3 regions of the Caballeronia sp. AZ7_KS35 genome follow, and region 1 is predicted to be linked to each of the others. Evidence: predicted binding sites of a transcription regulator. Region 1 holds the regulator's gene; each other region holds the start of a gene.
The links. The regulator FNR, encoded in region 1, switches genes on or off when oxygen is low (the NO sensors DNR and NnrR bind a similar motif). The targets are predictions, from matches to a motif close to TTGATNNNNATCAA.
Positions count from the first base shown of each region.

Region 2: NCT05_RS19925 (OmpW/AlkL family protein) is a predicted target of FNR. The motif match lies at 6,048-6,061, and genes of this name have one in related genera.
Region 3: cyoA (ubiquinol oxidase subunit II) is a predicted target of FNR. The motif match lies at 5,855-5,868, and genes of this name have one in related genera.

Region 1 is NZ_JALQDV010000042.1:75,118-85,674, reverse strand. Features, by position in the region: gene NCT05_RS26525 (hypothetical protein) at 1-35, shown strand, start outside; gene NCT05_RS26520 (PAS domain-containing sensor histidine kinase) at 54-1,163, shown strand; gene NCT05_RS26515 (universal stress protein) at 1,248-1,715, shown strand; gene NCT05_RS26510 (response regulator) at 1,712-2,359, shown strand; gene fnr (fumarate/nitrate reduction transcriptional regulator Fnr) at 2,522-3,256, shown strand; gene NCT05_RS26500 (DUF1488 family protein) at 3,232-3,537, opposite strand; gene NCT05_RS26495 (hypothetical protein) at 3,632-3,943, opposite strand; gene NCT05_RS26490 (universal stress protein) at 3,996-4,442, opposite strand; gene NCT05_RS26485 (zinc-dependent alcohol dehydrogenase family protein) at 4,485-5,522, opposite strand; gene NCT05_RS26480 (hypothetical protein) at 5,676-5,870, shown strand; gene NCT05_RS26475 (MFS transporter) at 5,890-7,230, opposite strand; gene NCT05_RS26470 (RidA family protein) at 7,376-7,783, opposite strand; gene benD (benzoate diol dehydrogenase BenD) at 7,803-8,579, opposite strand; gene benC (benzoate 1,2-dioxygenase electron transfer component BenC) at 8,576-9,604, opposite strand; gene benB (benzoate 1,2-dioxygenase small subunit) at 9,640-10,128, opposite strand; gene NCT05_RS26450 (Rieske 2Fe-2S domain-containing protein) at 10,125-10,557, opposite strand, start outside.
Region 2 is NZ_JALQDV010000032.1:38,371-48,927, forward strand. Features, by position in the region: gene NCT05_RS19895 (methyl-accepting chemotaxis protein) at 1-617, opposite strand, end outside; gene NCT05_RS19900 (aminotransferase class V-fold PLP-dependent enzyme) at 881-2,137, shown strand; partial or broken gene NCT05_RS19905 (NAD-dependent protein deacetylase) at 2,141-2,977, opposite strand; gene NCT05_RS19910 (zinc-binding alcohol dehydrogenase family protein) at 3,157-4,167, shown strand; gene NCT05_RS19915 (GFA family protein) at 4,177-4,572, opposite strand; gene NCT05_RS19920 (hypothetical protein) at 4,569-5,141, opposite strand; gene NCT05_RS19925 (OmpW/AlkL family protein) at 5,347-5,964, opposite strand; gene NCT05_RS19930 (hypothetical protein) at 6,213-6,506, shown strand; gene NCT05_RS19935 (hypothetical protein) at 6,508-7,005, opposite strand; gene NCT05_RS19940 (GlxA family transcriptional regulator) at 7,121-8,089, opposite strand; gene NCT05_RS19945 (HD domain-containing protein) at 8,276-8,965, shown strand; gene NCT05_RS19950 (extensin-like domain-containing protein) at 8,967-9,677, opposite strand; gene NCT05_RS19955 (NAD(P)/FAD-dependent oxidoreductase) at 9,674-10,557, opposite strand, start outside.
Region 3 is NZ_JALQDV010000039.1:156,703-167,259, forward strand. Features, by position in the region: gene NCT05_RS24830 (nitrate reductase subunit alpha) at 1-291, opposite strand, end outside; gene NCT05_RS24835 (NarK family nitrate/nitrite MFS transporter) at 496-1,884, opposite strand; gene NCT05_RS24840 (MFS transporter) at 1,887-3,137, opposite strand; gene NCT05_RS37260 (hypothetical protein) at 3,236-3,592, opposite strand; gene NCT05_RS37265 (peptidoglycan DD-metalloendopeptidase family protein) at 3,474-4,709, shown strand; gene NCT05_RS24855 (septal ring lytic transglycosylase RlpA family protein) at 4,764-5,288, shown strand; gene NCT05_RS24860 (hypothetical protein) at 5,393-5,617, shown strand; gene cyoA (ubiquinol oxidase subunit II) at 5,986-6,870, shown strand; gene cyoB (cytochrome o ubiquinol oxidase subunit I) at 6,874-8,883, shown strand; gene cyoC (cytochrome o ubiquinol oxidase subunit III) at 8,883-9,491, shown strand; gene cyoD (cytochrome o ubiquinol oxidase subunit IV) at 9,491-9,823, shown strand; gene NCT05_RS24885 (2,4'-dihydroxyacetophenone dioxygenase family protein) at 10,005-10,532, shown strand.

The DNA.
Region 1 (10,557 bases):
TGCCCTTGCCGCCCTTTCAGATGATGAAGCAATAGCGCCGCAACGCGTCGACGTTGCAAGCGCATCCGCCCATTGCAACGATGATCGACTGCTCCGCGACCGAACCCGGCAACACGCCTTCGCTGCTGACGGACGCACCTTTCCGTCTGCTGGTCGAAGCGGTCGAGGACTACGCGATCTTCCTGCTCGACGCGCACGGCCACGTCGCGACCTGGAACAACGGCGCGCGGCGGATCAAGGGCTATGACGCGAGCGATATCGTCGGCCGTCATTTTTCCGTCTTCTATCCGGGCGACGATATCGCCGCGCGCAAGCCGCACAACGCCCTCTCGACGGCGGCGCGCGTGGGCCGCGTCGAGGACGAAGGCTGGCGCATCCGCAAAGACGGCAGCCGCTTCTGGGCGAACGTCGTCATCACCGCGTTGCACGATCCGTCGGGTAGTCTGATCGGCTTCGCCAAAGTCACGCGCGACATGACCGACCGCTTGCGGCTCACGGAACTGCAGCATGCGCGCGAGCTCTCCGCGCACGTACAGACGGCGCTGGAAAACGAGCGCGCGTCGATTGCCCGCGAGTTGCACGACGATCTCGGCCAGCAGCTTGCCGCGCTCAAAATGCAGTTGTCGATTCTCGACAGCACCGCGCCGAACGCGCGCTTCAAACAGCAAGCGCTCACGCAAATCGACACGATCATCGGTTCGCTGCGACGCATCGCGGCGGGCCTGCGTCCGCCCGTGCTCGACGATCTCGGCCTTTTCGCCGCAATCGACTGGCTCGTTTGCGATTACCGCCGCCGCTACGATCTGACGATCCATCTGGATATCGAAGGCGACGAGGACGGCTTCGAGGCGACTGCGTCCACGTCGCTCTTCCGGCTCGTGCAGGAAGCGCTGACGAACGTCGTGCGCCACGCGCGGGCATCGGAAGTTCGCATCGCGATCGGCTGCGCGTATGCGCGCTGCACGCTGACGATCGAGGATGACGGCCGCGGCGCGGAGATCGAACGGCCGCGCGCGGCGGGCACGTTCGGCCTGCTCGGCATGGGCGAGCGCGTGCGGCAACTGGGCGGCGTCATCGAGTTTCGCAGCGCGCCGGGCGAAGGCTTTCGCGTCGTCGTGGACATTCCGCTTCATCGCCCCGCCGATGACCGGTCCGTTCCTTGACTTGCGTCAACCGTTTTGCATACGCCGTCCGTAGACTCGATCGCACACCCGCGACGCGCCAACACACCGGATCAGGAGATCGTCATGTACAACCGCATTCTCGTGCCCATCGACGGCAGCCCGACTTCCCTCCACGCCCTCGATGAGGCGATCAGGATCGCAAGCGCGAGCGCGGCGCAAATTCAGCCGCTCTTCGTCGTCGACATGCAGCCCGTTTCCTACGACGCCACGAGCGCGTTCTATCCTGGCCTGCGCGACGCATTGCTGGAGGAAGGCCGGCGGCTCGCTGCGACGGCCACGGAGCGCATGACGCAAGCGGGCGTGAAGGGCACACCGCGCGTGTGCGAAGTCGAGTATCTCGGCGATGACATCCCGCAGCGCATCCGTCATTGCGCCGACGATTTCCGCGCCGATCTCGTCGTCATGGGCACGCACGGGCGGCGCGGCTTGCGGCGGATCGTGCTCGGCAGCGTCGCGGAAGGTTTCGCGCGGCTGTCGCGGTGTCCCGTTCTGCTGGTGCCGGGCCGCGAAACGGAAGAACCGAATCCATGACGACGAAAGTCCTGATCGCCGATGACCACGCGCTCGTGCGCGACGGCCTGCGCCATATCCTCGCGAACGCGCACGGCTTCGAGGTCGCCGGCGAAGCGAGCGACGGGCCGGGCACGCTCGCGCTCGTGCGCGCAACGGAGGCAGACGTGCTCGTGCTCGATCTGTCGATGCCCGGCCGCAGCGGCCTCGACCTGCTCAAGCAGATCAAGGACGAAAAGCCCGCGCTGCGCATTCTCGTGCTCACGATGCACGCCGAGCAGCAATACGCCGCGCGCGCGTTCAAGGCCGGCGCGTCGGGCTATCTGACGAAGGAAAGCGCGAGCGCGGAGCTGGTCGCGGCGGTCGCCAAGGTCGCGTCGGGCGGCGCGTACGTGAGCCTCGCGATGGCCGAACGCTTCGCGCAAAGCCTCACCGAACCTGACGATGCGCTACCGCATCAGCGATTGTCGAACCGCGAGTTCGAAGTGTTCCGGCGGCTGTGCGCGGGCGAATCCATCAGCGATATCGGCGAGGCGTTGTGCGTGAGCGCGAAGACCATCAGCACCTACAAAGCGCGCATCCTCGAAAAAATGCAGATTCCCCACGAAGCCGCGCTCGTGCGCTACGCGGTGCGCCATCAGCTTTTCGACGACGACAGCGCCTGAATCGAAGCGGCGCGTGTCGGCATTTCCCTACACGTCTTCCCGAATGCCTACGGCACGATCAGCCAGCACCGACATTTTTTCGACACAGCGCACTCCATAATTGGACACGTGACATGCGGGATCGCGCGTCGATGCGCGATCCGGTTCGACAGGAGGCGCAGCATGATTTCCGCGAGCGCAGACAGTCCCGGCATGCACGTCGACGCGAAGCCGCCGAGCACGCGTTGCTCGACGTGTTCGATGAAGCGCATCTGCATGCCGTCCGGCTTGTCGCCGGTCGATTATCAGCGTCTCGACGCGATGATCAGCTCGACGCGCTTCGTGCGGCGCGGCGAAACGCTTTTCCGCAGCGGCGATCCCTTCCAGAGTCTCTATGCGCTGCGCAGCGGCTGCTTCAAGACCGTCGTCATGCATCGCGAAGGACACGAGCAGGTCACGGGCTTTCATCTGGCGGCCGAGCCCCTCGGGTTCGACGGCGTGAGCACCGACCGCCACGCGTGCGACGCCATCGCGCTGGAAGACAGCGTCGTCTGCATCGTTCCGTTCGATCTGCTCGAATTGCTGTGCCGCGAAGTGAAGGCGGTGCAGCATCACGTTCATCGCATGATGTGCGGCGAGATCGTGCGCGAATCCAATCTGATGATGCTGCTCGGCACGATGACGGCGGAGCAGCGCGTCGCGGCCTTCCTGCTCAATCTGTCGACGCGCATGAAGGCGCGCGGCTATTCGCCCGCGCAATTCGTGCTGCGCATGACGCGCGAGGAAATCGGCAGCTATCTCGGGCTGAAGATCGAAACGGTCAGCCGCATGTTCTCGCGGCTGCAAAAGGCCGGCGTGATCGACGCGCGCGGCAAGGACGTGCGGATCCTCGATCAGGCGCGGCTCGAAGCAGTCTGAGCGCGCGCTTCGCGAAAGCGGAAAAATCCGCTGCGCAGCATCACCGACGTGCCGCCGACGCGGCTCAGCACATGTTCGGCGGCGCCTTCTATCGACGAGCGATGGCTCTCGAACGCCTGCTGCAGATCTTCCTCACGCCACGACGCCGCGCCGAAGTGATCCTCCAGCGCTTCGGCCGAAATGGTGCACTCGATCGGCTCACCGTCCGCGAAGGCGGCGAAAGTGAGCGAAGGGACATCGCCCTGATAGACGGGCGGCTGACTCGGAAACGTAACGATCATGCCGATACCTCGTGGAACGTTGATGCGACGCGAGCCGGCGCAGCGCATATCCACTTAGTCTTGGCCACGGTTTCGGAGCGCGTATTGATCTGGATCAAATCGCATCCGGCGCGCTGCGCTGAAGCAGCAGCTGAACGGCGTCATCGAATGTATGACGCAGCGCCGCGTTCACGTCGGCGTGTGTGCTGCGTTGCACCGTGACCTGCTCGGAATCGCGCGTGAGCAGAACCAGTTGCGCGTCGAAGACGGTGCGTCCCGCGCGATCGAGCGACGCCTTGATCGTGAGCCTGCAATCGACGACGTCTTTCGCGACGCCCGCAAGCCGCACGAGTTCGACGCCCGCTTCGCGTTCGATCGCGCTCGAGCCCGCGAAGCCGAGGCAGGCGATCTGCATTCCGAGGCCCATGTCATTGTTCTCCGGTCAGGCCATCGCGCGGGCGCGCCTCACTCGTCGTGGCTCACGCGTCTTTCGCGACATGCTTCGGTGCGCGCGTGAGCAGCACCGGACACGTCGAGCGTCTGACGAACGCTTCCGCGACGCTGCCGAGCGCGAGCCTGCGCAACCCGGTCCGGCCATGCGTGCCCATCACGACGAGATCCGCGGGCATGTGCACCGCGCGGCGCTGCAGGCACTTCGCGATCGTATCGGTGACGTTGCGCGTCTCCGCGAGTTCCGTTTCGCATTCGATGCCCGCATCGATCACGCGCGCATACGCGATATCGAGCGCGTGCCCGCCTTCCTCGCGCACGTTCACGCGATACTGCGCCGGATACGACGAAAGCGCGGCCACGTCGATCACGTACACGACATTCACTCGCGCACGCGCGCCGATGCGGATCGCTTCGTCGAGCGCGCGTTGCGAGCACTCGCTGCCATCGAGCGCAACCAGGATTTTGCGGTACATCGTTTTCCGGCCCGCACGGCTTCCCGCTGAAGGCCGCCCACTTCAAATTTCGATGATGACCTTCAGCGCGTTCGTCTCCGCCGCGCGGCCAAAGGTGTCGTAAGCGTCGAGCGCGCGCGCGAGCGTGAAGCGGTGCGTGATGAGCTGCTTCGGCTGCAGCCGCCCCGCGCGCACGGTCTTGAGCAGCATCGGCGTGCTGACCGTATCGACGAGACGCGTCGTGATGCTGATGTTGCGATCCCAGAGCGATTCGAGATGCAGATCGGCCTTCACGCCATGCACGCCGACATTCGCGATGGTGCCGCCCGCCGCGACGATCTGCTGGCACAGCTCGAAGGTCGCCGGCACGCCGACCGCTTCGACGGCGCAATCGACGCCCGCGCCATCGGTCAGACGCATGATCTCGGCGACGGCCTCTGTGCGCGCGATGTCGATGCACGCGCTCGCGCCGAACGTACGCGCGATTTCGAGCCGATGCGCGTCGCGATCGATCATGACGATCTGCGCCGGCGCGTAGAACTGCGCGGTGAGCAAGGCGGCGAGACCGACCGGCCCCGCGCCGACTATCGCGACCGTGCTGCCCGGCTGCACGCGCCCGTTGAGCACGCCGCATTCTAAGCCCGTCGGAAGAATGTCGGAGAGCATGACGAGCGCCTCTTCCTCGACATCTGCCGGAATCGGATAGAGGCTCGTATCCGCGTGCGGGATGCGCACGTATTCGGCCTGCGTGCCGTCGATCTTGTGGCCGAGAATCCAGCCGCCCGTCGCGCAGTGCGAATACATGCCGCGTCGGCACGCCTCGCACTTTCCGCACGACGAAATGCACGAGATCAGCACGCGATCGCCCGGCTTGAACGTCGACACCGCCGCGCCGACGTCCTCGACGACGCCCACGCCTTCGTGACCCAACACGCGGCCGGGCTCGCAGGTGGGAACATCGCCCTTGAGAATGTGCAGATCGGTTCCGCAGATGGTCGTGCGCGTCACGCGAACGATCGCATCGGTGGCGGCGGCGAGCGCGGGTTTCGGCCGCTCGTCGAGCGACTTGATGCCGGGGCCGTGATAGACGAGTGCTTTCATCTGCGAACTCCGTTGCGTGGCGCGTGACGTGAATCGACGCTCTCACTCTATCGGGACGCCCGCGGCTCCGATTGACTTGAATCAAGCGCACGCGCATATCGCGAGTAACATGAAACCACCTGATTGACTGCGTTTTCATTTTCAGGAGGCTGCATGAAAGCGGTGTGTCCGTTGCATGGACCGACGACCATCGTCCGCACGAACGCGTACGGCTTTCCGGTCTATGCGTGCTGCTGCCACGACGTGCCTTATGTCACGCCGCCCGATGCCTGCACGCGCGCGCCGACGCAGCGCGGCGCTCCATCCGAGCCGCAGAAGGCCCGGCAACCGAAGCCCGCGAAGGAGTGATTGCCGGGCGCACGCGTCGTTACGCCGGATCGGCGGCGGCCACGGCGATGGCGTCATTGCGCGAACGACGCGCATCGATCAGACAAACGGCAAGCATCGCGATGACGCCGGGCACCGCGATGGCGACGAAGTTCTGCTGCAGCGGCAACGCCTTGCTCACGAGAAAGCCGATCACGATAGGCGCGAGAATCGCCCCGCTGCGCCCGATGCCAGACGCCCAGCCGATGCCCGTCGAGCGGATCGCTGTCGGATAGAACTGACCGGCGAACGCATACGTGACGATCTGCGTGCCGATCGTCGATGCGCCCGCGAGACCCACCAGGAAAAACAGCACGCCGACCGGCACCTTCACGCCCAACAGGCTGATGGAAATCGCGGCGAGCGCGTACATGGCGATCAGCACGTACTTGATGTTGAAGCGGTCCGCGAGCCATCCGCCGCCGACCGCGCCGATCATCGCGCCGAAGTTCAGAACGAGCACGAACGTGAGCGCCGAGCCGAGGCTGTGCCCCGCGCCAGCCATCAGTTTCGTCAGCCACGAACTCAGCGCGTAGACCATGAAGAGGCACATGAAGAACGCGATCCACAACATGACGGTGCTCATGCCGCGTCCTTCGGCGAAGAGTCGCGCGATCGGCGAACCGGGCGCGGCTTCGCGATCGGAAAGCGCGAAGCGGTCGGCCTCTTGCGGCACATAGCGCGGATCGACGCGCGAAAGAATGTCCTTCAGGCGCGCCGCGCGTTCGTTTCGCACGAGGAATGCGAGCGACTCGGGCATGTACTTGAGGATCACAGGCGCGAGCAGCGCCGGAAGGCCCGCCGCGATGAAGACGGATTGCCAGCCGTAGCGCTCGATCATCCCCTTGCCGACGAGCGCCGCGAGCATGCCGCCGACGGAATATCCGCTGAACATCAGCGTCACCATCGTGCTGCGGATCTTGCGCGGCGAATACTCGGTCATTTGCGCGACGACATTCGGCATGACGCCGCCGATGCCCAGTCCCGCGAGAAAGCGCGCGATGCCGAACGTCACGGGATCGCGCGTCAATCCGGCCGCGGCCGTGAATACGCTGAACAGCAGCAGACAAATGACGATGGCGGGCACGCGGCCGATCCTGTCGGCAATCGTGCCGAGAAACACCGCGCCGATCATCATGCCGAGCAGCGCGGAACTCACCATGAATCCGGCGCTCGTCGGCTGAATGCCCATGTCGCTCATGATCGACGGAAGCGCGATCCCGACGACCGCGAGATCGTATCCGTCGAAGATGATGATGAGCGCGCACCAGAACAGAAGCAGCAAATGAAACTTGCTGAACCGGGCATCGTCGCATAGCTTTTGCACGTCTATTTGCCGCATGGGTGTCTCCAAGGATGTAGGACTTGCTTTGATTCCGCGATTTTTAATGTATTGATCAGGCGGAACGATGAACGCGCGCGCGTTCTCCTTGCTGCGTGCATGGCGCAGCAAGGTCGGTTCTTTTTACGTTGACGTTTCTTGCGTGTTACGACGCGCTCGCCGTCACTACGGCGACCGCCTTGATTTCGACGATATAACCCGCGGAACCACCGAGCATATGCGCGCCGATCGCGGTCCACGCCGGCAGCGGATGCGTGTTCAGATAACGCTCGCGCACCTGCATGAACAACGGCAGATCGCGCATGTCGGTATGAAAGCTCGTCACGTCGACGACATCGCTCAACGAAGCACCCGCCGCTTCGAGCACGAGCTCGAGATTGTCGAAAGCCTGCACGATCTGCGCTTCGCGGTCTTCGACCAGTTGCATGTTCGCATCGCGTCCGATCTGCCCGGACACGTAGATCGTATTGCCGGCCTTGATCGCGGGCGCATAGCGGATCTTTTCGTAGACCGCTTCCATTCCCGCGGGAACGATTGCCTTGCGTTCACTCATGATTGCGTCTCCCGTGAGATCAGCCGTTATCGCCGCCGGCGACGGGCAATACCGCGCCGGTGATATAGCTCGCTTCGTCCGATGCGAGGAAGAGAATCGGCGCGATCTGTTCGTCCAGCGTGCCGTAGCGTTTGAAGAACGTCGATTCGGTGACCTGCTTCACCGCTTCGCCCATCCACACTTTTTCCTGCTCGCTGTCGCCGCTCGCATTGCGCGGCACGCGTCGCGCGGGCGCTTCGGTGCCGCCCGGCGCGGCTGCGACCACGCGGATGTTGCGCTCGCCGTATTCCATCGCGAGCGCCTGCGTCATTGCGTTGACGCCGCCTTTCGCCGCCGAATACGGCACGCGACGAATCCCGCGCGTCGCGTTCGAAGACACGTTCACGATGGTTCCGCGCCCGCGTTCGAGCATATGGGGCAACACGGCATGGCACGCGTAGAGCGTCGGCATGAGCGAGCGCCGGATTTCGGCGTCGATCTGCGCGGGTTCGAACTCGGCAAACGGACGCATGCGGATCGCGCCGCCGACGCCGTTGATCAGGATATCGATGCCGCCGAACGTGCGCGCTGCGAACGCCATCGCGGATGCCGCGCCTTCATACGTTTCCATGTCGGCGACGAAGCCGGCCGTATCCGCGCCCTGCGCTTCGGCGGCCACTTCCCCGATGAAGTCCGCGCGATCGACGAGCACCACCTTCGCGCCTTCCGCCGCCGCACGCAGCGCCACGCCGCGCCCGATGCCCTGCGCCGCGCCGGTCACGACCATCACCTTGCCGGCAAATCGTTGCGTGTTCATGCTGCCACCGGCGCGGCGTTGGGCGTGAACTTCTCGTAGTGGAAGCTGTTGGGCTTCACGCCGCTATCGTCGAAGTGCTTGCGCACGGCATCGACCATCGGTGGCGGGCCGCAGAGATACACATCGACATCGCCGTCATTCAGCGATTCGGCGGGCATGTGCTGCGTCACCCAGCCTTTGCGCGGATGGTTCGAATCCGCATCCGCGACGACGGTGCTGAACGTGAAGTTCGGCAACCGCGCCGTATAGGCTTCGATCGCTTCGACTTGCACGAGATCGAGATCGCGCGTCACGCCATAGATGAGGTGAATCTTCTGCTGCGAGTTCGCGCGTGCGAGCACTTCGAGCATCGAGAGGAATGGCGCGAGACCCGTGCCGCCCGCGAGGAACAGCAGCGGACGCTCCACCCCGCGCAGATAGAAACTGCCGAGCGGACCGGTCAGCTCGACCGTGTGACCGGCCTGCGCGGATTCGAGCCATGTGCTCATCACGCCGCCGGGAATCTTCTTGATGAGAAAGCTGATCTTCGTCCCGCCCGGCGCCGACGAGAACGAATACGAACGATGCTGTCCGCTACCCGGGACATCGATATTCACGTACTGGCCCGGCAGAAAAACCGGCGCGGGCGTAGCGGCATCCACATCCAGTTCGAGCACGACGGCGGCGTCGTTGTGCGGCTCGATCTTCGTGACCGTCGCGGCGAACTTGCTCTGCGCGGTCTTGCATGCCGTCGACGATGCCGGGACCGCGATCACGCAATCGCTCGATGGCACCATCTGGCAGGTGAGCACGAGACCGCTTTCCTTTTCGTCGTCGGAAAGCGCGTCTTCGATGTAGTCGTCGCCGAGATCATAGTTGCCGCTTTCGGCGCGGCATTTGCAGGTGCCGCAGACGCCGTCGGAGCAATCCATCGGCAGATTGATCTTGGCGCGGAATGCGGCGTCGAGAACTTTCTCGCCCGCCTTGCATTCGACAAAACGCGTCACGCCGTCTTCGAAATTCAGTGCAATGTTGTAGCTGGACATGTTGCCTCCTACTTCCTGTCTCGTCACCGCGAGTGTCAGACGTGATAGACGTCGAGCACCTGGCGGATATAGTCGTTCTTCAGCACAATCTTCTTGTGCGCAATCACCAGAATGTCGTCGACCTTGCGCAGCGTCACGAAGATCGTGCCGAAGAAATGATCGGTGATCTTGTAGCGGTGATTGAGCGTGTCGAAGTTGTAGCGCACATCCACTTCGTTCTCGCGCTCGGCCAGCACTTCCACGTTGGTGACGTTGTGGCTCGTGCGCGGCTCGGGCATCGAAGCGCCACTGCGCTCGGTCTTGATGCGGAACACGCGATCTTCGAGGCCGCCGCGATCCGGGTAATACATCAACGAGATCTGACTTTCGTGGTCATCGGTGATCTGATCGTCGTCGTCCCATGCGGGCATCCAGTACGTGACGTCTTCCGCATAGCAGCCGAGCCATTCGTCCCATTGACGATCGTCGAGCAGACGCGCTTCGCGATACAGCGTCGCGCAGATTTTCAGGTAGTCGAAGCTCATGCCAGTGCCTCCCCTTGTTCCTTCTTCAACGCGTCGCGCATCACGTTGACCCAGTATTCGTGCTGCACGACGAAGAGTCCTTCGTCTTCGCTGCGCTCGCCCGAAATGAGCGGCTTGATACCCATGTTCTGCGCGTTCTCGTCAGGACCGTGGACCCAAAGCGGCGCGCCGCGCGAGAGGTCGTTCCACATCGCCGTGATGCCCGCATAACCCGACTGGCACGCGCGGAATTCCTCGAGGTCGTCGCTCGTGCCCATGCCGGTCACGTTGAAGAAGTCTTCGTACTGACGGATGCGCGTCGCGCGATCTTCGGCGCTCTCGCCCTTCGGCGCGAAGCAGAAGATGCTGACTTCGGTCTTGTCGACGCCAAGCGGGCGCACCACGCGAATCTGCGTGCTGAACTGATCCATCAGAAAGACGTTCGGATAG
Region 2 (10,557 bases), on a different contig from region 1:
AGCGCCGCCACCACGCATAGCGCGATCAGCACGTTGCGCTGCGTCCGATAGCTCGCCTGATCCGCGCGCACGATTTCCTCGCGGCGCGTCGCGGTGTAGGCCGCGTAGTCGTCGGTGGCCTTGACGAGTTGCGCGAGCAGCGGACGGCACTCGTCGTCGAGCGCCGTCACCGCTTCCTCGTGCTTGCCCGCGAGCGCCAGCCCGGCGATCTTCGTCGCGACGGGACCGTACAGCGCCTCCACGCGCATCATTTCGGCGGCGAGACTCTTCGCCTTGTCGCTCGTATCGCTCGCGCTGGCGAGCATGTCGTTGAGTTGCTTCAGGCGCGCCTGCACGTCCTCGTGGGCGCGCGTGGCTTCGGCTTGCTCGAGTTCGATATCGGACGGTTTCGTGACGAGCACGAGATTGCGCGCGGCGATCGCGCGGCGGTCGACGGCCGTGCGAATCTGACCGGCGACATCGGCGCGCGCGTTGATGCCGTTGACATAGTGCGCGAAGCCGTCCGTCGCGACGGACAGCGCGCGCAGCGACATGCCTGCCACCAGCACGACCAGCACCGCCAGAATGCCGAAGCCAGCGATCAGCCTGTTCTTGATCGTGATGTTCTTGAGGTTCATTTTCAGGGTTCTCTCAGGGTCCGTTCGGGGGACATACGGCGTCCGTGTGATCGCTTCGCGCGGCATACTGCTACGCGAGCGAACGATCGAGCGCAAAAGATGCGCGACGCTCTAAAGCTGATTACGGCTCACGATTTTTGGACTGAAGGGAAAAGATGCAATTAGTCTGCACTTTGTCCACGACGTTCGGTAATACCGTTACCATACAGATGCGCGAAGTTAGGTAAGCATTTCATTTTCTTTCCACGAACTTCTACATTCCGATGCCCGAGATCCTCGATCACCGCACGCCCGGATTCGCCGATGCGCTCGCGACGCTTCCGCCGACGCCAACCGCCGGTCTCGCCACGAACGAACGCTACTGGGATGCGGTGCGCGCGCTGTGGCGTCACTCCGACGAGCTCATCAACCTTGAGAACGGCTTCTGGGGTGCGATGACCGAGCCGGTCAAGGCGATGTTCCATTACTGGACCGAGCGCGTGAACCGCGAGACGACGCTTCTGATCCGCCCGCATCTGATGTCGCTGTATCAGGGTTTGCGGGAGCGCGTCGCGATCGAAATGGGCTGCGCGGTCGAGGAGATCGAGCTGACGCGCAACGCGACCGAAGCGCTGCTCGCGCTCATCAGCGGCTACAACCGCCTCGCGCCGGGCGAGACGGTGCTCTACAGCGATCTCGATTACCCGTGCGGCAAGGACGCGATGGAATGGCTGCGCGAGCGGCGCGGCGTCACGCCCGTGCGTATTACGATGCCGGAGCCCGCGACGCGCGAAGCGGTGCTCGACACCTACGCGAAGGCGCTGCGCGCGCATCCGCGCACGCGGCTCGTGCTGTTGTCGCACGTCTGCTTCGCGACGGGCCTCGTGATCCCGGTCGCGGAGATTTCGGCGATGGCGAAGGAAGCCGGCGCGGAAGTGATCGTCGATGCCGCGCATTCTTGGGGGCAACTCGCTTTCGACGTGCCCGACTTGAACGCGCCGTTCGCCGCGCTGAACCTGCACAAGTGGATCGGCGCGCCGCTCGGCTGCGGCGCGATCTACATCCGGAAGGGACACGTCGCGTCGATCGATCCGTATCTCGGCGACCGCTCCTGGCCCGCCGACGATATCCGCGCGCGCGTGCACACCGGCTCGCCGAACTTCGCCGCGTGGTTCACGCTGCCGTCGGCGCTGGACGTGCATCGGCGCATCGGTGCGAAGGCGAAGGAAGCGCGTCTGCGTGCGTTGCGCGATGCCTGGGCGAAGCCCGCGAGCGAGCTTCCCGGCGTGCAGATTCTGACGCCGCACGATCCGTCGATGACCGCCGGCATCACTGCGTTCCGCCTGAACGGGCGCGCGACGAAAGCAGGTTGCGATGCGATCGTCGCCGCGCTGCGCGATCGCTTCGGCGTCTTCACGGTGACGCGGCCCGGCCCCGACGCGGGCGAAGTCGTCCGCGTGACGCCCGCGCTCTTCTCGCGCATGTCGGATGCCGAGCGTCTCGTCGAAGGCATCGCGGCGCTTGCGCGCGAAGCGAAGTAAGCGTCAGCGCGTCACCGGCCGTGCGTCGAGATGCTCGATCAGGCGTTCGAGCGCGTCCGAGCACGGCGCTTCGACTTTCAGCGCGAGGAGCGCGTCGGCGCGTGTCTTGCCGATGTTGATGGCCGCGATCGGCTTGCCGCTTTTCGCGGCCCACTCGCAAAAGCGATAGCCCGAATACACCATCAGCGATGAGCCGACGACGAGCATCGCATCGGCGGCTTCGAGCGAGCGTGCCGCGTCGTCGACGAGCGCGCGCGGCACGCTCTCGCCGAAGAACACGACGTCGGGCTTGAGCACGCCGCCGCAGCGCGTGCAGCCGGGCACGTCGAAGGCGGCGAAATCGAGATCTTCGATATGCGCGTCGCCGTCGGGCACCGCGGGCGCCGTATAGCCGACGAAATCCGGATTCGCCGCTTCCAGCATCCGCTGCACGGCCGCGCGCGTATGCCGCTCGCCGCATTCGATGCAGCGCACTCGCCCGATATTGCCGTGCAGCTCGATCACATCGGGATTGCCGGCGCGCGTGTGCAATCCGTCGACATTCTGCGTGACGAGCCGATGTACCCGGGAACGCGCGGCGAGCGCGCGCAGCGCGTGATGCGCGGCGTTCGGCTGCGCGTTCTGCACGACCGGCCAGCCGATGAGGCTGCGCGCCCAATAACGCCGGCGCGCGTAGTCCGAACCGAGAAAGTCCTTCAGCAGAATGGGCGCGCGGCCCGTGCGCTGGCCTTCGCGATCGCGATAACAGGGAATGCCCGATTCCGTGCTGATGCCCGCGCCCGACAGCACGAAAAGCCGCGGATGCCGCTCGACGAATTCATGAAGCTGCTGCACTTGCCGTCCTTTTTTCGCTTGTCCGAGCGATTTGCTCTGGTGGAAATATAAGGCGAAACCGCCCGCGCCGCTGGCTGCGCATCCGGCCTTACCACTTTTTCGATATTGAAATTGGCTTGACCAAATCGGCGCGCATCGTTAGATTGACGGACGCCCCACTCCAACGACATATCGAGACATCCAGCATGCTGACCGTCATCTGCGAAACGCCCGGAACCCTGAAAGCCGAACAGCGCGAGAAACCGCAGCGCGCCGACAACGAAGTGCTGCTGCGCGTGAAGCGCGTCGGCGTGTGCGGCACGGACCTGCACATCTTCACCGGCAATCAGCCTTATCTGTCGTATCCGCGCGTGATGGGCCACGAGTTGTCGGGCGTCATCGAGGAAGCGGACGCATCGAGCGGGCTGAAGGCGGGCGACACCGTCTACGTGATGCCGTATCTGTCGTGCGGCAAGTGCATCGCGTGCCGTCAGGGCAAGACGAATTGCTGCGTGAACATTCAGGTGCTCGGCGTGCATCGCGATGGCGCGTTCACCGAATATCTGAATCTGCCCGCGCAATTCGTCCATAAGGCCGAGGGCGTCACGCTCGATCAGGCCGCGATGGTCGAATTCCTCGCGATCGGCGCGCACGCCGTGCGTCGCGCGGACGTGCAGCCGGGGCAGCGCGTGCTGGTTGTCGGCACGGGTCCGATCGGCATGGCGGCCATCACCTTCTCGCGGCTGCGCGGCGCGAACGTCACCGCGCTCGATACGCGCGAAGACCGGCTCGCGTTCTGCAAGCGCGAACTGAAAGTGGACGCGACCGTGCAGATCGGCGAGCAGGACAAGGAACAACTGTCGACGCTCACGAATGGCGAATTCTTCGATGTGGTGTTCGACGCGACCGGCAATTCGCGCGCGATGGAACGCGGCTTCGAATTCATCGCGCACGGCGGGAAGTACGTGCTGGTGTCGATCGTGCCGGATCGCATCTCCTTCGCCGATCCGGAGTTCCACAAGCGCGAAGCGACGCTGCTCGCGAGCCGCAACGCGACGCCCGAGGACTTCGAGACCGTGCTCGCCGCGATGCGCAAGGGCGAAGTGCCGACGGATGCGCTCAACACGCATCGTCTGAGGCTGAGCGATGTGCCGACGCAGTTCTCGTCGCTGCTCGATCCGAAAGCGGGCGTCGTGAAAGCGATCGTCGAATGCTGACGGGTTGAATCAGGGCGCGCCGCGTACAAAGCGCGGCCGTCCTTGCGCGTCGTGCCACGGCTCGGCGCTTTTGCACCAGATTTCGTACTGCGGCGGATAAAGGCCGGTTTCATCGAAGATGCCGGTCGGCACCTCGATTTCGTCGACGCCGTCGAACGCCAGATAGACCGGCGATCCGCACAGCGGGCAATGATGCCGCCTGCCCGTCGCGGAGCTCGCCCACGCGACCGTGTCGCCGCTCACGGCAAACGCATCGCGCGGAAAGATCGCGTAAACGCCGAACGGCGCACCGTGGATGCGCCGGCACGTCATGCAGTGACACAGATTCACTTCCTTCGGCGCGCCCGCGACGCGCACCCGCACCGCGCCGCACGCACATCCGCCTTCGTGAAGCGGCTGATTCATCGGGTGAAGTAGCCGCGGTTCTGCATGCATTCGCTGTAGGCGCGCCAGTAGCGCGTCATCGGCGGCTCGGGCGGCGGCAGCGGCGGCATCTTCATGTCGCCGCCGTAGATCGCGTCGGATGCGCCGGATGCGCCCGCCGCCATCGATGCGGGCATCGCCGGCATGCCGGGCATCGCGCCGGATGCGGGATGCGGCAAGGCGGTCACGCCCGTCGCGCCGGACGCACCCGACGCGGCGATCGCCGCCGATGCGCCCGATGCAGGCGCCGCCGCAGACGCCGCGAGCGCACCCGATGCGCCCGCCGCACTCGCCGGCAACGGCGGCTCGACCGGACGCGGCGGCGTGAGCGTGCGCGTGTCGCGCTGCGCCTGAGCGTCGCGCGATGGCGCTTGCGACTCGCGCGCCATGTTCACTTTGGTCGTCTGATTGGCGTAGCCGTAGCAGGCGGCGTTATCGATCGACTGCTGCCACGCGCTCTGGCTGCGGCCTGGCACGGTGAGCGGCTGTTGCGCGAAGGCGGCGCCACACGCCGCGAGCAAAACGAATCCCGCGTAAGTGGAAGGTCTCATTGGCTTGCAGTTCCCCGATGCGGTTTTATTAGTCGTTGCAGTTTCTTGCGCCGCTCGGACACACTTCGAGCGACGCGAGTCTGCGCCGGGCCTGCTGTCAAGGATACCGCGCCCGCCGAACCGTCCACGCCAGAAGCACTGGCATCTTCCGCCAACTTTCAGACGATGCGCGGCGCGGCGCACATTTGCCGCGATGAACCGCGCATCAGAACTTCATGCCGACGCCAAGGCCGATCACCCACGGATCGATCTTGAGCGAGCCGAGATCGGCGCCGCCCGCCGATGCGCTCGTTCGCATCCAGATCTTCTTCACGTCGGCGTTGACGAACAAATTCTTCGCCACCTGTACGTCGACGCCCGCCTGCAACGCCGGGCCGAAGCTGCTGTGCTTGATCGACACCGGCGTGTCGCCCGCCTTGAGCTTGTCGTTGTAGAAGTACGTATAGTTCACGCCCGCGCCGACATACGGACGCACGCGCCCCGCGTGATTGAAGTGATATTGCAGGAGCAGCGTCGGCGGCAGCACGCCCACGCCGCCAAGCCCGCCGATGTTCGACGTCACCTGATGCCGCGACGTGCCGAGAATCAATTCCACACCGATGTCATCGCGGATCATGTACGTGAAATCGAGCTCCGGCACGATCGCGTTGTTGACGTTGACACCGAGCGTGCCGAGCGTGCCCCCCGCTGTCACATCGGGCTGAATGCTGATCGCGCGCAGGCGAACCAGCACATCGCCGGCGTGGATGCCGCCCATGGCATCGCTCGACGATGCATCGCCTGCCGCCTGCGCCGCGCCCGCGAACAACGCCGCGCATGCCATGACGATTGCCCCGAGACCCTTTCTCATTTTTAGCTCACTCACGTTAAAAGTGAGAATTGTCCGAGCGAGGGTCGGTCGCGCCTTTGACCACAATCAACGCGCGCCAGACGCGCGCCGCCTATCGCGGCAAGCCTTGCGCGCGGACAAGCATGCTTTACGCATCGGCGGGTCTGCGACCGCGCGCCACTTGCGGGCGGGTCCGCGCCTTGCTGAACGAAGAGGACGTGCAGAACAAAGGGAGGAAGCAGATGAGACCCACAATCGGCACACTCGGGCGCATGACGGGGATTCTGCTCGGCGGCACATTGGCCGTCGTGGCGAGCGCGCAGCAGGCGCCGCAAAAACCGAACAAGCTCGATTACGACAGTACGCCCGCGTATCAGGAGAAAAACGTGACGCCGCCCGCTGCGGCCGCCGCGAATGCCAGCGATGCGCTGAAGACGCGGCCGGGCAAGACGTCATCGGGCAAGGGCGCAGCGCCCGACCGGCCGAACGGACTCGGCTTCGACTCGGGCGCGAGCGGCATGAGCAAGAAGCAGTAGATCACGCGTCGGCCGGCTTGTCCGGCCACGGCCACGTCGAATAGCGCGACGGCTTTTCCGCTTCCGCTGCCGGCGTGGCTTCGTGCGCAGGCGCCGCGCTCGTTGCGACTTCGGGGAGATCCTCGCCGAACCACGGCACTTCCTTGCGCCGCTCTTCCATGTAGGCGTTCCAGCCCTTCGCGTTGTCCGCGAAAAGATCGTGCTTCACGGTGTTCGCCAGCATCGGGCGATTCAGCGTTTCATCGAGCAGCGCTTTCGGCCAAACGAAAAACGCACCCGATGCACGGCGGATGAAATCGCGCGGCGGCATGGTCGCGTCGACGAAGCCGAGCAGCGTGAAGCCCGCGAGCGCGTCGTTGCCCTTCACCGCTTCGCCGATGCTCGCGTATTCGTCGGCGCATTGGCTCAGGCAAAACACGGACTCCAGCACGTCGCCGAGATGCAGCAGCAGTGCGCGTCGTTCGTAGGGATCTTGCGTGGCGGTCTCTTGTTTCGTCATTCGCTGTTCCGATATGTCGAGGGTGGATTCTGCGGCGCGCGCACTGTCGCACGGGCCGCGTTCATCTCGAATTTTAGCGAACCCGGCGTCACGCGTCGGCGCGCCAGCGCCCCGATCACTTCACAAAGCGCGTGCGAAAGCTCAGTCGATAATCATTCGGCGATACACCGAGCCTCCGCGTGAACACGAGCCGCATGCGGTCCGCCGTGCCGAAGCCGCAGTCGTAGGCGACGGTTTTCAGCGGCGTGTCGCTGCTTTCGAGCATATTGCGCGCCGCGTCGACGCGCGCCCGTTCGACGAACTCGTGCGGCGTCAACTGCGCGAGTTGCACGAAGGCGCGCGCGAAGTTGCGCTCGCTCATGCCCGCGACGCTCGCCATGCGCGCGACGGACAGCCGCTCGCCGATGTGCTCCATGACGTACGCCTGCACTTTCGCGACCGGCGACGTGTCGTCGGCGGGGGCGCTCAGATAAGGGCTGAACTGCGATTGTCCGCCGCGCCGCTGCGCGAATACGACGAGCCGTTTCGCGACCGCGAGCGCGACTTGCGCGCCGTGATCTTCGGCGACGAGCGCGAGCGCGACATCGATGCCCGCCGTCACGCCCGCCGACGTGACGAGATTGCCGTCGCGCATATAAATGCGATCGAGTTCGACGCGTGCGCGCGGAAAACGCTCCGCGAGCCGCGGCGCATTCTGCCAGTGCGTGGTGACATTGCGGCCGTCGAGCAGGCCCGCGTGACCGAGCGCGAATGCGCCGGTGCAGATCGAGCCGTAACGCTCGCAGCGCGACGCCGTATCGACGAGCCAGGCGTCAAGGCGCGGATCGGGTTCATCGACGGGAAGGCTCGGACCGCCCGCGACGAGCGCCGTGCCGTAATGGCGATCGGCTTTGTCGAACGGCAGATCCGCGACGAGCCGCGTGCCGTTCGACGCGCGCACGATGCGCTCCTCCGGTCCGACAAGCGTGATCTCATACGCGTCCGAGGCAGCGATGAAGCCGTTCGCTTCCGCGAAGACATCGACGGGACCGGCCACATCGAGCGCCTGCACGCCCTGAAAGATTGCGATTGCAACTGTCGGCATCGGAGAGAAAGTCGGTGATGAGCGCGCGTGGCGGAAGACGGCGTGCGCCTGGCAGAGTTCGACGCGTCGTTTCGATTGAGACGCGAGCGCCTTTTGAAGAGACTGAAGGCATCGGACGCGCTGCGCGATTTTAGCAACGCACGACGCTTCGCGTCTTTCATCGACTCACATTCCGGAGCTTCAAACATGAGCGAAATCATCGCAGGCATCAGCATTCCCGACAGCCAGATGGCGCGCGAAGCCACGCAACTCGTACGCGATACGGAACCCGACCTGCTCTATCATCACTCGCGCCGCGTGTTCCTGTTCGGCGCGCTCGCGGGCGAACGCAAGCGGCTGAAATACGATCCCGAACTGCTTTATATCGGCGCGATGTTCCACGACATGGGCCTCACCGATGCATACAGCAGCCCGCACGACCGCTTCGAAGTCGATGGCGCGAACGCGGCGCGCGATTTCCTGCGCGGGCATGGCATCGGCGAAAGCGAGATCGAGCAGGTGTGGGATGCGATCGCGCTGCACACGACGCCCGGCATTCCGCAGCACAAGAAACCGGTGGTCGCGCTCGTCACGGCGGGCGTCGAGATGGATGTGCTCGGTCTCGCCTACGACGAGTTCAGCGCCGATCAACGCCGGCTCGTCGTCGCGGCGCATCCGCGCGAGGCGAACTTCAAGGAAGGCATCATCGACGCCTTCGCCAAAGGGACGATCGCCAAGCCGGAATCCACTTTCGGCAACGTCAAGGCCGATGTCCTCGCGCTGAAAGACCCGAACTACAGGCGCCTGAACTTCTGCAGCATCATCCTCGGATCGGCGTGGAACGATCAGCCGCACGATCATGCGACGTGCCGCAATCCTTCGCATCGACACGCGTAGTTCAGCGACAAACGCGATACGGACCCATGTCGACGTGAAAGTGCGTCTTGTGCAAGGCGTTGTAGTCGGGGCCTAATGTGGTATCGAAGGCATGACACGCGCCTTCGTGAACGCGGCGCAGGAACTGGCCGTCGGGCGACGCGGCATCGTCCCAACGAGCGAGCGTGATGCGGCGTCCGTCATCGAGCACGAAGCCGGTCAGATCGATGGCGTTCGCGCTCGCGTGCTGGCTCAGCGCCGCGTCCTGCTGATGATTCACATTGCGGCAAGCATAACTGCCGACATGCTCGATGCGCGCGATGCGCTCGCCATACGTATCGAGCGCGGCCGCCTGAAGATATTGATGCTCGAAGTAGGCGATGCCGAGCGCGAGCGGACACGTCGCGAGAAACGGCGCGCTGAAGCGCACGTCTTGCGATTGCGTGACGCGTACGACGCTTTGGAGCGCGCATCCGCCCGGTCCGGTCGCATCGGCCATCTCGCGATAGACGAGACCCGAGCGCGCGAGCGCGGCATCGCAGCGTTGCGCGTCGTGCATCGTGCGCCATAGTTTGAAGCGCGTGAGCGGACCCTGCGGCGCGCGCACGTCGAGCGGTGCGAAAGGATCGTAACGCTCGGGCAGCACGATGCGTTTCGAATAGACCGCGTAGCCGAACATCGCCGCGCCGGCGAGCAACGCGAGCAACAGCCATCCGACGATGCGTGCGATCACGCGTGATCGGCCGTGTGGGCCGCGCTCACGCGCTCGGCGAGCTTGGCGTCGTAGCTCGAATGTACATGCACGCGCTTTTTCTCGGGATACGCGTACGAATACGCCTTGCGCAACGCGAGCGACGCTTCGTGAAAGCCCGACAGAATGAGCTTCTGCTTGTTCGGATAGTTGGCGATATCGCCGACTGCGAAAATGCCCGGCCGCGACGATTCATAGTTGGACGTATCCACTTCGATGCGGCCGCCGCGCACGTCGAGATTCCATGTCGCGATCGGCCCGAGCTCCGACACGAGACCGTAGAGCGCGACGATCTTGTCGACGGCCAGATCGGTCGAGCCTTCCACCTGCTTGATGCGTGCGCCGCGCAGCACGCCATCGGGCGCATCGAGCGATTCGATCATGCCGACGACGAACGACATCTCACCGGCTTCGACCGCGCGCTTGATCGTCGCGACGGAATTCGCGGCTGCTGAAAACCCGTTGCGCCGATGCACGAGCGTGAGCTTCCTGGCGATGTCCTTCAATGCGAGCGCCCAGTCGAGCGCCGAGTCGCCGCCGCCCGCGACGATGATCTCCTTGTCCGCGAAATCGGCCGCGCGCGAGACGCTGTAATGCACGTCGCGGCCTTCGAGCGCGGCGGCTTCGGGCAACTGCAGACGCTGCGGAACGAACGCGCCGTTGCCCGCGGCAATGAGGATCGCGGCGCAATCGAAAGTCATGCCGTTTTCGGTAGTCACGGTCCAGCGATGATCGTCATCGCGCTGCGTGACGGATTGCACGCGTTGATCGAGGTGGATCGGCACGTCGAAGGGACGAATCTGTTCCAGCAGGCGATCGACGAGCTCGCGCGCGGTGCATGAGGGAATCGCGGGAATATCGT
Region 3 (10,557 bases), on a different contig from region 1:
CGCGCCGCGCGGACACCCGCGCGGTTCGTGATTCGGCAAATCGGGGCGAGTGCGCGGATAATCCGTCTGCTGCGTTTCCCACGTGATCAGGCCGTTCTTCACGTAGACCTTCCACGAGCACGAGCCCGTGCAGTTCACGCCATGCGTGGAGCGCACGATCTTGTCGTGCTGCCAGCGGCTGCGATAGCCGTTTTCCCATTTGCGGTCTTCGTTCACGACCGCGCCATGTCCATTCGAGAACGTGGACTTGATGCGCGACATGAACTTCAGCCGATCCAGAAAGTGACTCATCCGTTTCTCCGGGCGTGGCGGCCATGCGCCGCCATGAATACGTTGATTCGAGTGTAGGGACGCGATCGCCGCGCGCCCATTCCCCGAAAGGAGGCGTCGACGCGCATCAGACGGACTAGTGCGCGTACTCCTTTCGGACTAGGTCTATCTCCGCGCACGCGGACGAACTTGAGGCCCGACTACGCGCCCCGCGTGCCGGAGGGTTCAGCAAGGCATGTCCGCATTGCGGCGTGCGTAGCAGAACCACGTCACCGCCGCGCACAGCGCATAGAAGGCGATGAAGCACCAGAGCGCGGTGTCGGGCGAGCCGGTCATGCTCATCGACGTGCCAAAGCTGCGCGGAATGAAGAAGCCGCCGTACGCGCCGATTGCACCGGCAAAGCCGAGCACCGCCGCCGATTCTTTTCCCGCTTCGTGCAGCGCCTGCTTTTTCGCCGAGTCGGATTCGCCTTCGGCTTCGCGCTGCTTCTGCGTCAGGAAGATCACGGGGATCATGCGGAAGGTCGAGCCGTTGCCGATGCCCGTCAGCGCGAACAGTGCGATGAACATCGCGAGGAAGCCGGCGAAGTTGCCGCTCGCGCCGTCGTGCGGCAGAAACGCCATCACGCCGAACACCGCCGCGATCATCGCGATGAAGGTCCACAGCGTCACGCGCGCGCCGCCGAGGCGATCCGAGATCCAGCCGCCGACCGGCCGCGTGAGCGCGCCAGCGAGCGGCCCGAGGAACGCGTAAGCAGTGGGATTGACCGATGGGAACTCAGCCTTCGTCAGCAACGCGAGGCCCGCCGAAAAGCCGATGAACGAACCGAACGTGCCGATGTACAACAGGCACATGAGCCAGTTGTGCTTGCGCCGGAATATGACGGCCTGTTCGGCGAACGAGGCTTTTGCATCGGCGATGTCGTTCATCCCGAACCAGGCCGCGAGCGCCGAGATGACGATGAACGGCACCCAGATGAAGCCCGCATTCTGCAGCCAGATGCTGTGCTCGACGCCGTTCACGTCGTAGGACTGGCCTGCGCCCGCGAATGCGCCGAACACGCTCGCCGAGATCACGAGCGGCGTCACGAACTGAACGATCGACACGCCCAGATTGCCGATGCCCGCGTTCATGCCCGTCGCGAAACCCTTCTTCGCCTTCGGGAAAAAGAAGCTGATGTTCGCCATCGACGAACTGAAATTCGCGCCGCCGAGGCCGCACAGCAACGCCAGAACGAGCAGCGTCGGATAGCCCGTCGACGGATCGCGCAGCGCCAAGCCCATGCCGAGCGCTGGAATCAGAAGACTCGCGGTGGAGAACGCTGTAAAGCGGCGTCCGCCGAATATCGGCACGAGAAACGAGTAGAAGATGCGCAGCGTCGCGCCAGAAAGCGGAGGCAACGCGGTGAGCCAGAACAACTGGTCCTTCGTGAAGTGAAAACCACCCTTATCGAGATTGACAACGACGACGCTCCATAGCGACCACACGGCGAACGCCAGCGCGAGCGCGGGAATCGAGATCCAGAGGTTGCGGCGGGCGACCGATTCGCCCGTTGCGCGCCAGAAGGCGGCGTTCTCGGGATCCCAGCGAGTGAGCAGATAGCGTGAAGACATGGTTAGTGCTTGGGTTGAAACGTGAAGTGCATGCAGATGAGACTGACCGCGGTCGCGCCGAACATCAGCATGAAACAGGTGGTACGCACGCCGGTGAGGTCGACGAGCAAACCAAAGAGAATCGGCAACAGGAAGCCGGCAAGTCCGCCCGCGAGGCCGACGATGCCCGACACGGCGCCGATGTTCGTCGAGAACTCGTCCGACACGAACTTGAACACCGACGCCTTGCCGACCGCCATCGCAACGCCGACGACAAACATGAGCACCGTATAGGCGACCGGTCCCATTTCGATGTGGAACGTGCGCGGGCCGTCTTTCGCGTGGACGACGAAATCCGTCACCGGATAGCTCAGCAGGAAGAAGCACGCGAGCGCGACCCACATGACGATCCAGGTCGTGCGATACGCGCCGAAGCGGTCCGACATCCAGCCGCCGAGCGCGCGCAGCACGCCGCCCGGCAACGAGAAGCAAGCGGCGAGAAACGCGGCCTGTTCGATGCCGAAGCCGTACTGATTCACGTAGTACTGCGGCATCCACAATGCGAGGCCGACGTAGCCGCCGAACACGACCGAGTAGTACTGCGCGTAACGGAGCACGCGCCGGTCTTTCAGCACGGTCATCTGCGCGGCGAAACTCTGCGTGCTGGCGCTGCGATGCGCGGGATTGGACGCCGACACGAACCAGAAGACGATCGCGGTGAAGAGCATCGCGACGGAATAGACCTTCGGCACGATCGTCCATGTGCCCGCCGCGAGAATCAGCACGGGCGCGACGAACTTGGTCAGCGCCGCACCCGAATTGCCCGCGCCGAAGATGCCCATCGCGAGGCCTTGACGCGACTTCGGGAACCAGCGCGCGACATACGGCGTGCCGACTGAAAACGACGCGCCCGCGACGCCGACGAACAAGCCGAGCACGAGGAATTGCCACAGTTCCGTGGCATAGCCGATCAGCCAGATTGGCACGATAGTGACTGCCATCGTGCAGAAAAAGACGATGCGGCCGCCGAAACGGTCGGTCCAGATGCCGAGCGGCACGCGCAGCAACGAACCCGTGAGCACCGGCGTCGCGGCGATGAGGCCGAACTCGGTATCGGTGAGATGAAGCTGCTTTTTGAGAGGGATGCCGAGAATGGCGAAGACCATCCAGATGGCGAAGCAGATCGTGAATGCGAAGGTGCTTGCGCCGAGCACGCGCCAGGCGCGCGTGTCGGTCGATGCTTTTGTAGCGAGGGTTGATTCGACGACGCTCATCGTCCTTTCCTTGTCGTTGTAACTTTCCCGACAAGGGTAAGGAGCGTCGCGCGAGACGCCTATCCGCCGTGCGGATGCGGCGGCGGTGTGCCGCTAGCTCATGCGGCGTAGTCCGGACGGAGTAGTGCCTGTCGCGTCACGCGTTCTGCGATGCCAGCGCGATGCAACTCGCCGGATCGATCGAAAAATGGATGGTCTCCCGGACCGGCGTTTTGTGCGATGGATGCACACGCGCGAGCACGATCTCTCCGCCGATCATGAAATCGGTCGTGCCGAAGCTCGAAACGCATCCTGTCGCGTAGCTTTGCGTCGAGGTTCGAGAGCGGTTCGAACACCATGCCGGACTTGCGGCGATTCGGCGGCACAAAGGTCTCGTCGCGCGCCGAGAAAACGGTCACGCCGTTCACCGAAATCGATCCGCCGACCGGACGTTCCAGCCCGGCAATGGAGCGCAGCGTCGTCTTGCCGCAACCGCTCGGGCCGAGCCGCGTGGAACGCGATATGGCTGCTTTCATCGCGTCGAATGTCAGTTCCAAGCGTGGCGCCCGGCGAGCGCGCCTTTTTTTAACCACCGCATCGTCAAAGAGTGTCAACCGACGGTGTAACGGTCAACGCCGGACGCAAAACACCGTTATCCGCAATGACGAATTGCCGCTTCGCCTCGTGCAATTTGAGATAGAGCGATGTTCAGCAGATTCGAACTCGCTGCTTCCGCCGCCGCTGGCTTTTGCCGGCGTCGCATCCGCCAAACAATCCGATCAACACCACCAGCGCGGCATGGCAAAAGTGCGCCACTTCGCCTCTTTGCCGGCACCGAAGCTCAAAGAAGTCCAAATGATTAGCTCTGTCCAATCGCGCCGCCTGTCGTGCGCAGCATGTCTTGCCGTCGTCTTCAGCTTCGTTCTTGGCGGATGCGCCAGTCGAACGCTCGAGCAGACCGCGACCAAGCCAGCTTCGCAAACCGACGCTGCCGCTGCCCCGGCGGCACCTGCCGGCTTCTACCGCGTCACAGGCGCGGACACCCTCGCTTCGATCGCAGCCGCCTACGGTCGCGACCCGAACGCGATTGCCGCCTGGAACGGGCTTTCCGCCAGCACTCCACTGACGAACGGCCAACTGCTGCGGGTCGGTCCGCCATCGGCATCGGTTGCCGGCTCGGACGATTCCACGCAGCGGAGTGTGAACGCAACACGCTGCCGATCCGATTCCTTGTCCTGGCCGATAAAGGGCCCAATCCTGAAGCGCTTCCGCGTGGACGGGGTCCGGGGCGTTGTCATCGGTGGCGCAGCGGGAGACACGATCCGTGCGGCGAAAGGAGGACGCGTGGTGTATGCGGGTAACGAGATCGCGGGCTACGGCAGCCTCGTAATACTGAAACATGACAGTCGCTACCTGACTGCCTATGGCCATATCCAAAACGTTCTGACCAAGGAAGGGGCCGACGTAACGAAGGGGCAAGCCATCGCGACGATGGGCGCTCAAACGAATGGTCAGCCATCGCTGCTTTTCGAGGTGAGACGGGATCGTCAGCCAGTCGATCCCCTGCCCTACCTTTCCGACTGCGCTTCGTGATCCGTCGAACGTCAGGTCAGGTTACTTGCTCTCGAACAAAGCGATATGCACCGAATGAACATGCTTCAGCCGCGCATCCTCAGCGCCTTCGCCTGCATCCTGTTGATCGCCGGATGTGCAGCCTCTCTGTCGGAGCTAGGCAATGAGGGCGCTTCGACAAACCAACCGGCGAGCGCGTCGAGCTTTCCGGTTCAATCCGCAAACGACGATTCCGTTTCGACCGAAATCACTTCATCCGACCGGCCGGACGAGACACCGACCGCGCGCGCGTACCATCAAGCCGGGATTGCATCCTGGTACGGGCGAACGTTTCACGGTCGACGCACCGCCAGCGGCGAGCGCTTCGACATGTATGCCATGACAGCGGCACATCGCACGCTACCGCTCGGATCGTGGATCCGCGTCACGCTTCCGGGAGGGAGCCCGTCCGTCCTCGTCCGAATCAACGATCGCGGTCCGGTTTCACGCAACAGAATCATTGATCTGTCATACGGGGCAGCCGCTGCGCTGGGCATTGTCCGGCGTGGTTCGGCCCAAGTCGAACTATCGACCGATTCTGGTTTCCATACTCCGTCGTAGACTGCCGCTCCCATGTCTCGACTCTCACACAAGCGGGCAGCGTCCCCCCGCCTCCCGCTCACCAAGGCAATGCTCCTGCCATTGCCGCCTATGCACCGCAACTCATGACGCGCCGGTCCTGCATCTTCCTGTTCGTGCTGACCTACCTTCTGGGTTGCGTCCTGGCTGCGATGGACACCAAGGGGAGTCCGATCGACGTGATGCAGGCGACCATGTCCGCATGGAGCGCTTCGAACCGCGAAGCCGTTGCCGATGCGAGCCAGCGACGGCGCGATGAAATCGAGCGATCGAATGCCATTCGGGAATCCCGGCCTCTCGCCGGGCTTTAGCGAGAAGAACCGAAGAAGGCGCCTGGGCCGTGGCTTCACCCGGGCACGCGGCTCGGCTTCACCACGTGAGACGATCGAACCCGGCGAAGTTATCGCGGCGATCCATCGCGCGCGGCTCGAACACGCTTTGACGTCGCTTTATCACACTCGCAATTCCATCCCTTCGTTGTAGACTCGCCTGCTCCTTTCGGAGTAGGCAAAAAGTTCCGCCTTCGCGCGACACTCCGTCGCATCAACTTGATCTGAAACAAAATTTCAACCATTCGCGTCATCGCGAAAAATCGCGCGTGGCATGATCTTGACGCGGCGCAAAGCCGTGCAACGGCGTTCTTCCCGGGACGCTTCGATCATCGAAACCAGCGAATGCAATGAATGAAAATACCCAACGTTTAGCAGTGCCATTGTTATCGGGGTTGATAGCCAGTCTTTGTCTTTCGGGATGCAAGCTGGAGGTGTTGGACTCGAAAGGCGTGATTGGCGCAGCGGAATCGTCGCTGATCGCCACCGCGACTTACGCCATGCTTCTCGTCGTAGTCCCGGTGATCCTGCTCACCCTGTTCATCGCATGGCGCTATCGCGCGTCCAACACGAAGGCCACGTATGCGCCGAAATGGGCGCATTCCACGGCCATCGAAGTCGTGGTCTGGGCGATTCCCGCAGCCATCATCCTGTACCTCGGCATCCTCACGTGGAAAACCACGCACGAGCTCGATCCGTACAAGCCGCTGCAATCCGAAGTCAAGCCGATCAACGTCGAAGTCGTGGCGCTCGACTGGAAGTGGCTGTTCATCTATCCGGATCTTGGCGTCGCGTCGGTGAACCAGCTCGCGTTCCCGGTCGGCACGCCGGTGAACTTCCGCATCACGTCCGATTCGGTGATGAATTCGTTCTTCATCCCGCAACTCGGCAGCCAGATCTACGCGATGGCGGGCATGCAGACGAAGCTGCACCTGATGGCCGATCACGCAGGCGACTACGCAGGCATCTCGGCGAACTACAGCGGCAAGGGCTTCTCCGACATGAAGTTCCGTGCACTGGCCATGTCCAACGAAGACTTCGACGCGTGGCTGAAACAGGTCAAGAACGCGCCCGAGAATCTGAGCATGGACGTCTACGCCGGCGTCGCGCGTCCGAGCGAAAAGGTCGCGGTGCGCTACTTCTCGACCGTCGATCCGAAGCTCTTCAACAACATCGTCGCGAAGTACAACTACGGCAACTCGGTCGTAGGCGCAAATTGTGTAACCAAGGGGTAAGCCATGTTCGGCAAACTAACGCTTGAGGCGATCCCGTACCACGAGCCAATCATCATGGGGGCGACCGTCTTCATGGCGGTCCTCGCGCTCGGTACGGTCGGCCTTATCACTAAACTCGGCAAATGGGGCTGGCTCTGGCGCGAGTATCTGACTTCGGTCGATCACAAGCGCATCGGCGTCATGTATCTGGTCGTCGCCGGGCTGATGCTCGTGCGCGGCTTCGCCGACGCCGTCATGATGCGCGTGCAACAGGCCATCGCGCTCGATGGGCCCGGCTATCTGCCGCCGCATCACTTCGACCAGATCTTCACGGCCCACGGCACGATCATGATCTTCTTCATGGCCATGGCGCTGCTGGTCGCGTTCTTCAACCTCGTCGTGCCCCTGCAGATCGGCGCGCGTGACGTGGCGTTCCCGTTCATCAACTCGCTGTCGTTCTGGATGACGGCCGTCGCCGCCATTCTGATCAACCTGTCGCTGTTCATCGGCGAGTTCTCGACGACGGGCTGGCTCGCGTATCCGCCGCTCTCCGAGACGCAGTTCAATCCGGGCGTCGGGGTCGACTACTACATCTGGGCGTTGCAGTTGTCCGGCGTCGGCACGCTGCTCACCGCGGTGAACTTCTTCGTGACGATCGTGAAGATGCGCGCGCCCGGCATGACGTGGATGAAGATGCCGGTCTTCACGTGGACGGCGTTCTGCTCGAACGTGCTGATCATGGCGACGTTCCCGATCCTGACCGTCGCGCTCGCGCTGCTGGCGCTGGACCGTTACCTCGGCATGCACTTCTTCACGAACGACGGCGGCGGCAACCCGATGGTCTACCTGAACCTGATCTGGGCCTGGGGTCATCCTGAGGTCTACATCCTGGTTCTGCCCGCCTTCGGCATTTACTCGGAAGTGGTCGCGACGTTCTCGAAGAAGCCGTTGTTCGGCTACAAGACGATGGTCTGGGCCACGTGCTGCATCATGGTGCTGTCGTTCCTCGTGTGGCTGCACCACTTCTTCACGATGGGCTCGGGCGCTAACGTCAATGCCTTCTTCGGCATTATGACGATGGTCATTTCCATCCCGACCGGCGTGAAGATCTTCAACTGGCTCTTCACGATGTACCGAGGCCGCGTGCAGATGACTTCGCAAATCCTCTGGACCATCGGCTTCGTCATCACCTTCACGCTGGGCGGCATGACGGGCGTGATGCTCGCGATTCCCGGCGCGGACTTCGTGCTTCACAACAGCCTGTTCCTGATCGCGCACTTCCATAACGCGATCATCGGCGGCGTGGTGTTCGGTTACTTCGCCGGCATTTCGTACTGGTGGCCGAAGGTGTTCGGCTTCAAGCTCGACGAAAAGCTCGGCAAGAGTGCGTTCGTGTGCTGGTTCGTGGGCTTCTTCGTCGCGTTCGTGCCGATCTACATCCTCGGCTTCATGGGTGCGACGCGCCGCCTGAATCACTACGACGACCCGTCGTGGCAGCCGTTCTTCATCGCCGCTGCCGTGGGCGTGGGCATCATCGCGCTGGGCGTCGTGTTCCAGGTCGCGCAGATCGTGGTCAGTATCATCCGCCGCAATCAGCCTGCGTATCGCGATGTCACCGGCGATCCGTGGGGTGCGCGCACGCTCGAGTGGTCCATCAGCTCGCCGCCGCCGGTCTATAACTTCGCGAATCTTCCCGCTGTGCGCGAACTCGACGACTTCGCCGATGCCAAGGAACACGGCCGCATCGATACGCGTCCGTACCGCGACATCCACATGCCGTCGAATACGAGCGCGGGTCTGGTCATCGGCCTGTTCGCGCTGGCCTTCGGTTTCGCGGCTATCTGGCACATCTGGTGGCTCGCTGCTGCAAGCATGGTCGGCATCTTCGCGACGGCTATCGGTTACAGCTTCCGTGATAACGCCGGCTTCATCATCCCGGCCGCGACCGTGAAGTCGACCGAAGAGCGCAATCGTCCGCCGAAGACGCCTGCGAAGGCCGGCTCGGCTCGCGAACTCGAACTGGAGGCAATGTAATGTCGCAATCGACTCTATCCGCGCAACACGCGCATGGCCATGAGCACGAGCACCAGTCGCATTCGGTGTTCGGCTTCTGGGCCTATCTGATGACCGACTGCGTGCTGTTCGCGTCGCTCTTTGCAACCTTCGCGATGTTCGCGATGCAGACCGCAGGCGGCCCGACGCCCAAGGATCTCTTCAACCTGAAGGACGTCGCGTACGAAACGGGCCTGCTTCTCACGAGCAGCCTGACCTTCGGTCTCGCGATGATCTCGGCGACGCGCCGCAAGTCGGGCGCGGTGCTCGCGTGGCTGTTCGTCACGTTCCTGATGGGTGCGGGCTTCCTGTTTCTGGAAATGCAGGAGTTCGCGCATCTGATCGCTGAAGGCGCGGGTCCGCAACGCAGCGCGTTCTGGTCGGCGTTCTTCACGCTCGTCGGCACGCACGGTTTGCACGTGTCCATCGGCATGATCTGGCTGGTCGTGTTGGCCGTGCAGATCGCACGCAATCCGCAAATGAACGAACGCGAATTGCGCCGTCTCGCTTGCCTGAGCCTCTTCTGGCACTTCCTCGACATCGTCTGGATTTGCGTGTTTTCCTTCGTCTACCTTGGGAGCGTCGTCTGATGGCACATGCTCATACCGAAACAAGCGATTTCCCGCACGTCACCGTGCGCGGTTATCTCATCGGCTTCGTGCTGGCTGTCGTGCTAACTGTGGCGTCGTTCTGGGCCGCGACCTCGGGCGCGTTCAAGGGCGAAAGCGCGATCGTCGCGCTCGCCGTGCTGGCCGCGGTGCAGGTGATCGTGCATGTGGTGTTCTTCCTGCACGTCAACTCGTCGAAGGGACAGCGCTGGCATGCGATCTCGTTTGCCTACACCATTCTCATGTCGCTGATTCTTATCGTCGGCACGGTTTGGGTGATGCATAACGTGCACATGCTGATGATGGCGCGCTAATCGCTCGGCTTCATCGCGTGATCTAAGGCGGACCTGCCGGTCCGCCTTTTTTTCGTCCGTCGAAAAGGCGGTATCTGCACGAATTCATCATTCGTTGAAGAATCTTGACAATTCGCGGAACGAGGAAGAATATCTGTCCATAATTTGATTCACGAATCCACAATATGGACAAGGAGACGCGATGACCGCGCCGAAACCCGCGGCGGATGCCATGACGCCGTATCAACTTCCCTTCCCTAAAGAAGCGCAAAAGGAAATCGTCGTGCCGAGCGCGATTCCCGCCGACGAGCGCGAATGGGTGCCGCAGGCCGAAAACGTCTGGTTCCGTCCGCTGTGTCTGAACGTGTCGACCGGCTACTGGATGAACCTCCTGCGCGTGCGCAAATCCGGCGTGCTGTCGCGTCATCGTCATCCGCAGGCGGTCCACGGCATGGTGCTCAAAGGCCGCTGGCGCTATCTCGAACATGACTGGGAAGCGACCGAAGGCAGCTATGTCTTCGAGCCGCCCGGCGAAACGCACACGCTCTATGTTCCCGAAGACGTCGAGGAAATGATCACGTACTTCCAGGTGAACGGCGTGATGTTCTATTGCGACCCGTACGGCAACTACACCGGCTACGAAGACGTCTTCACCAAAGTCGACATGTGCCGCAAGCATTACGAATCGGTCGGACTCGGTGCCGACTTCGTCGATCAATTCATTCGCTAGCATCCACCCAAACTCAACCCTCTAA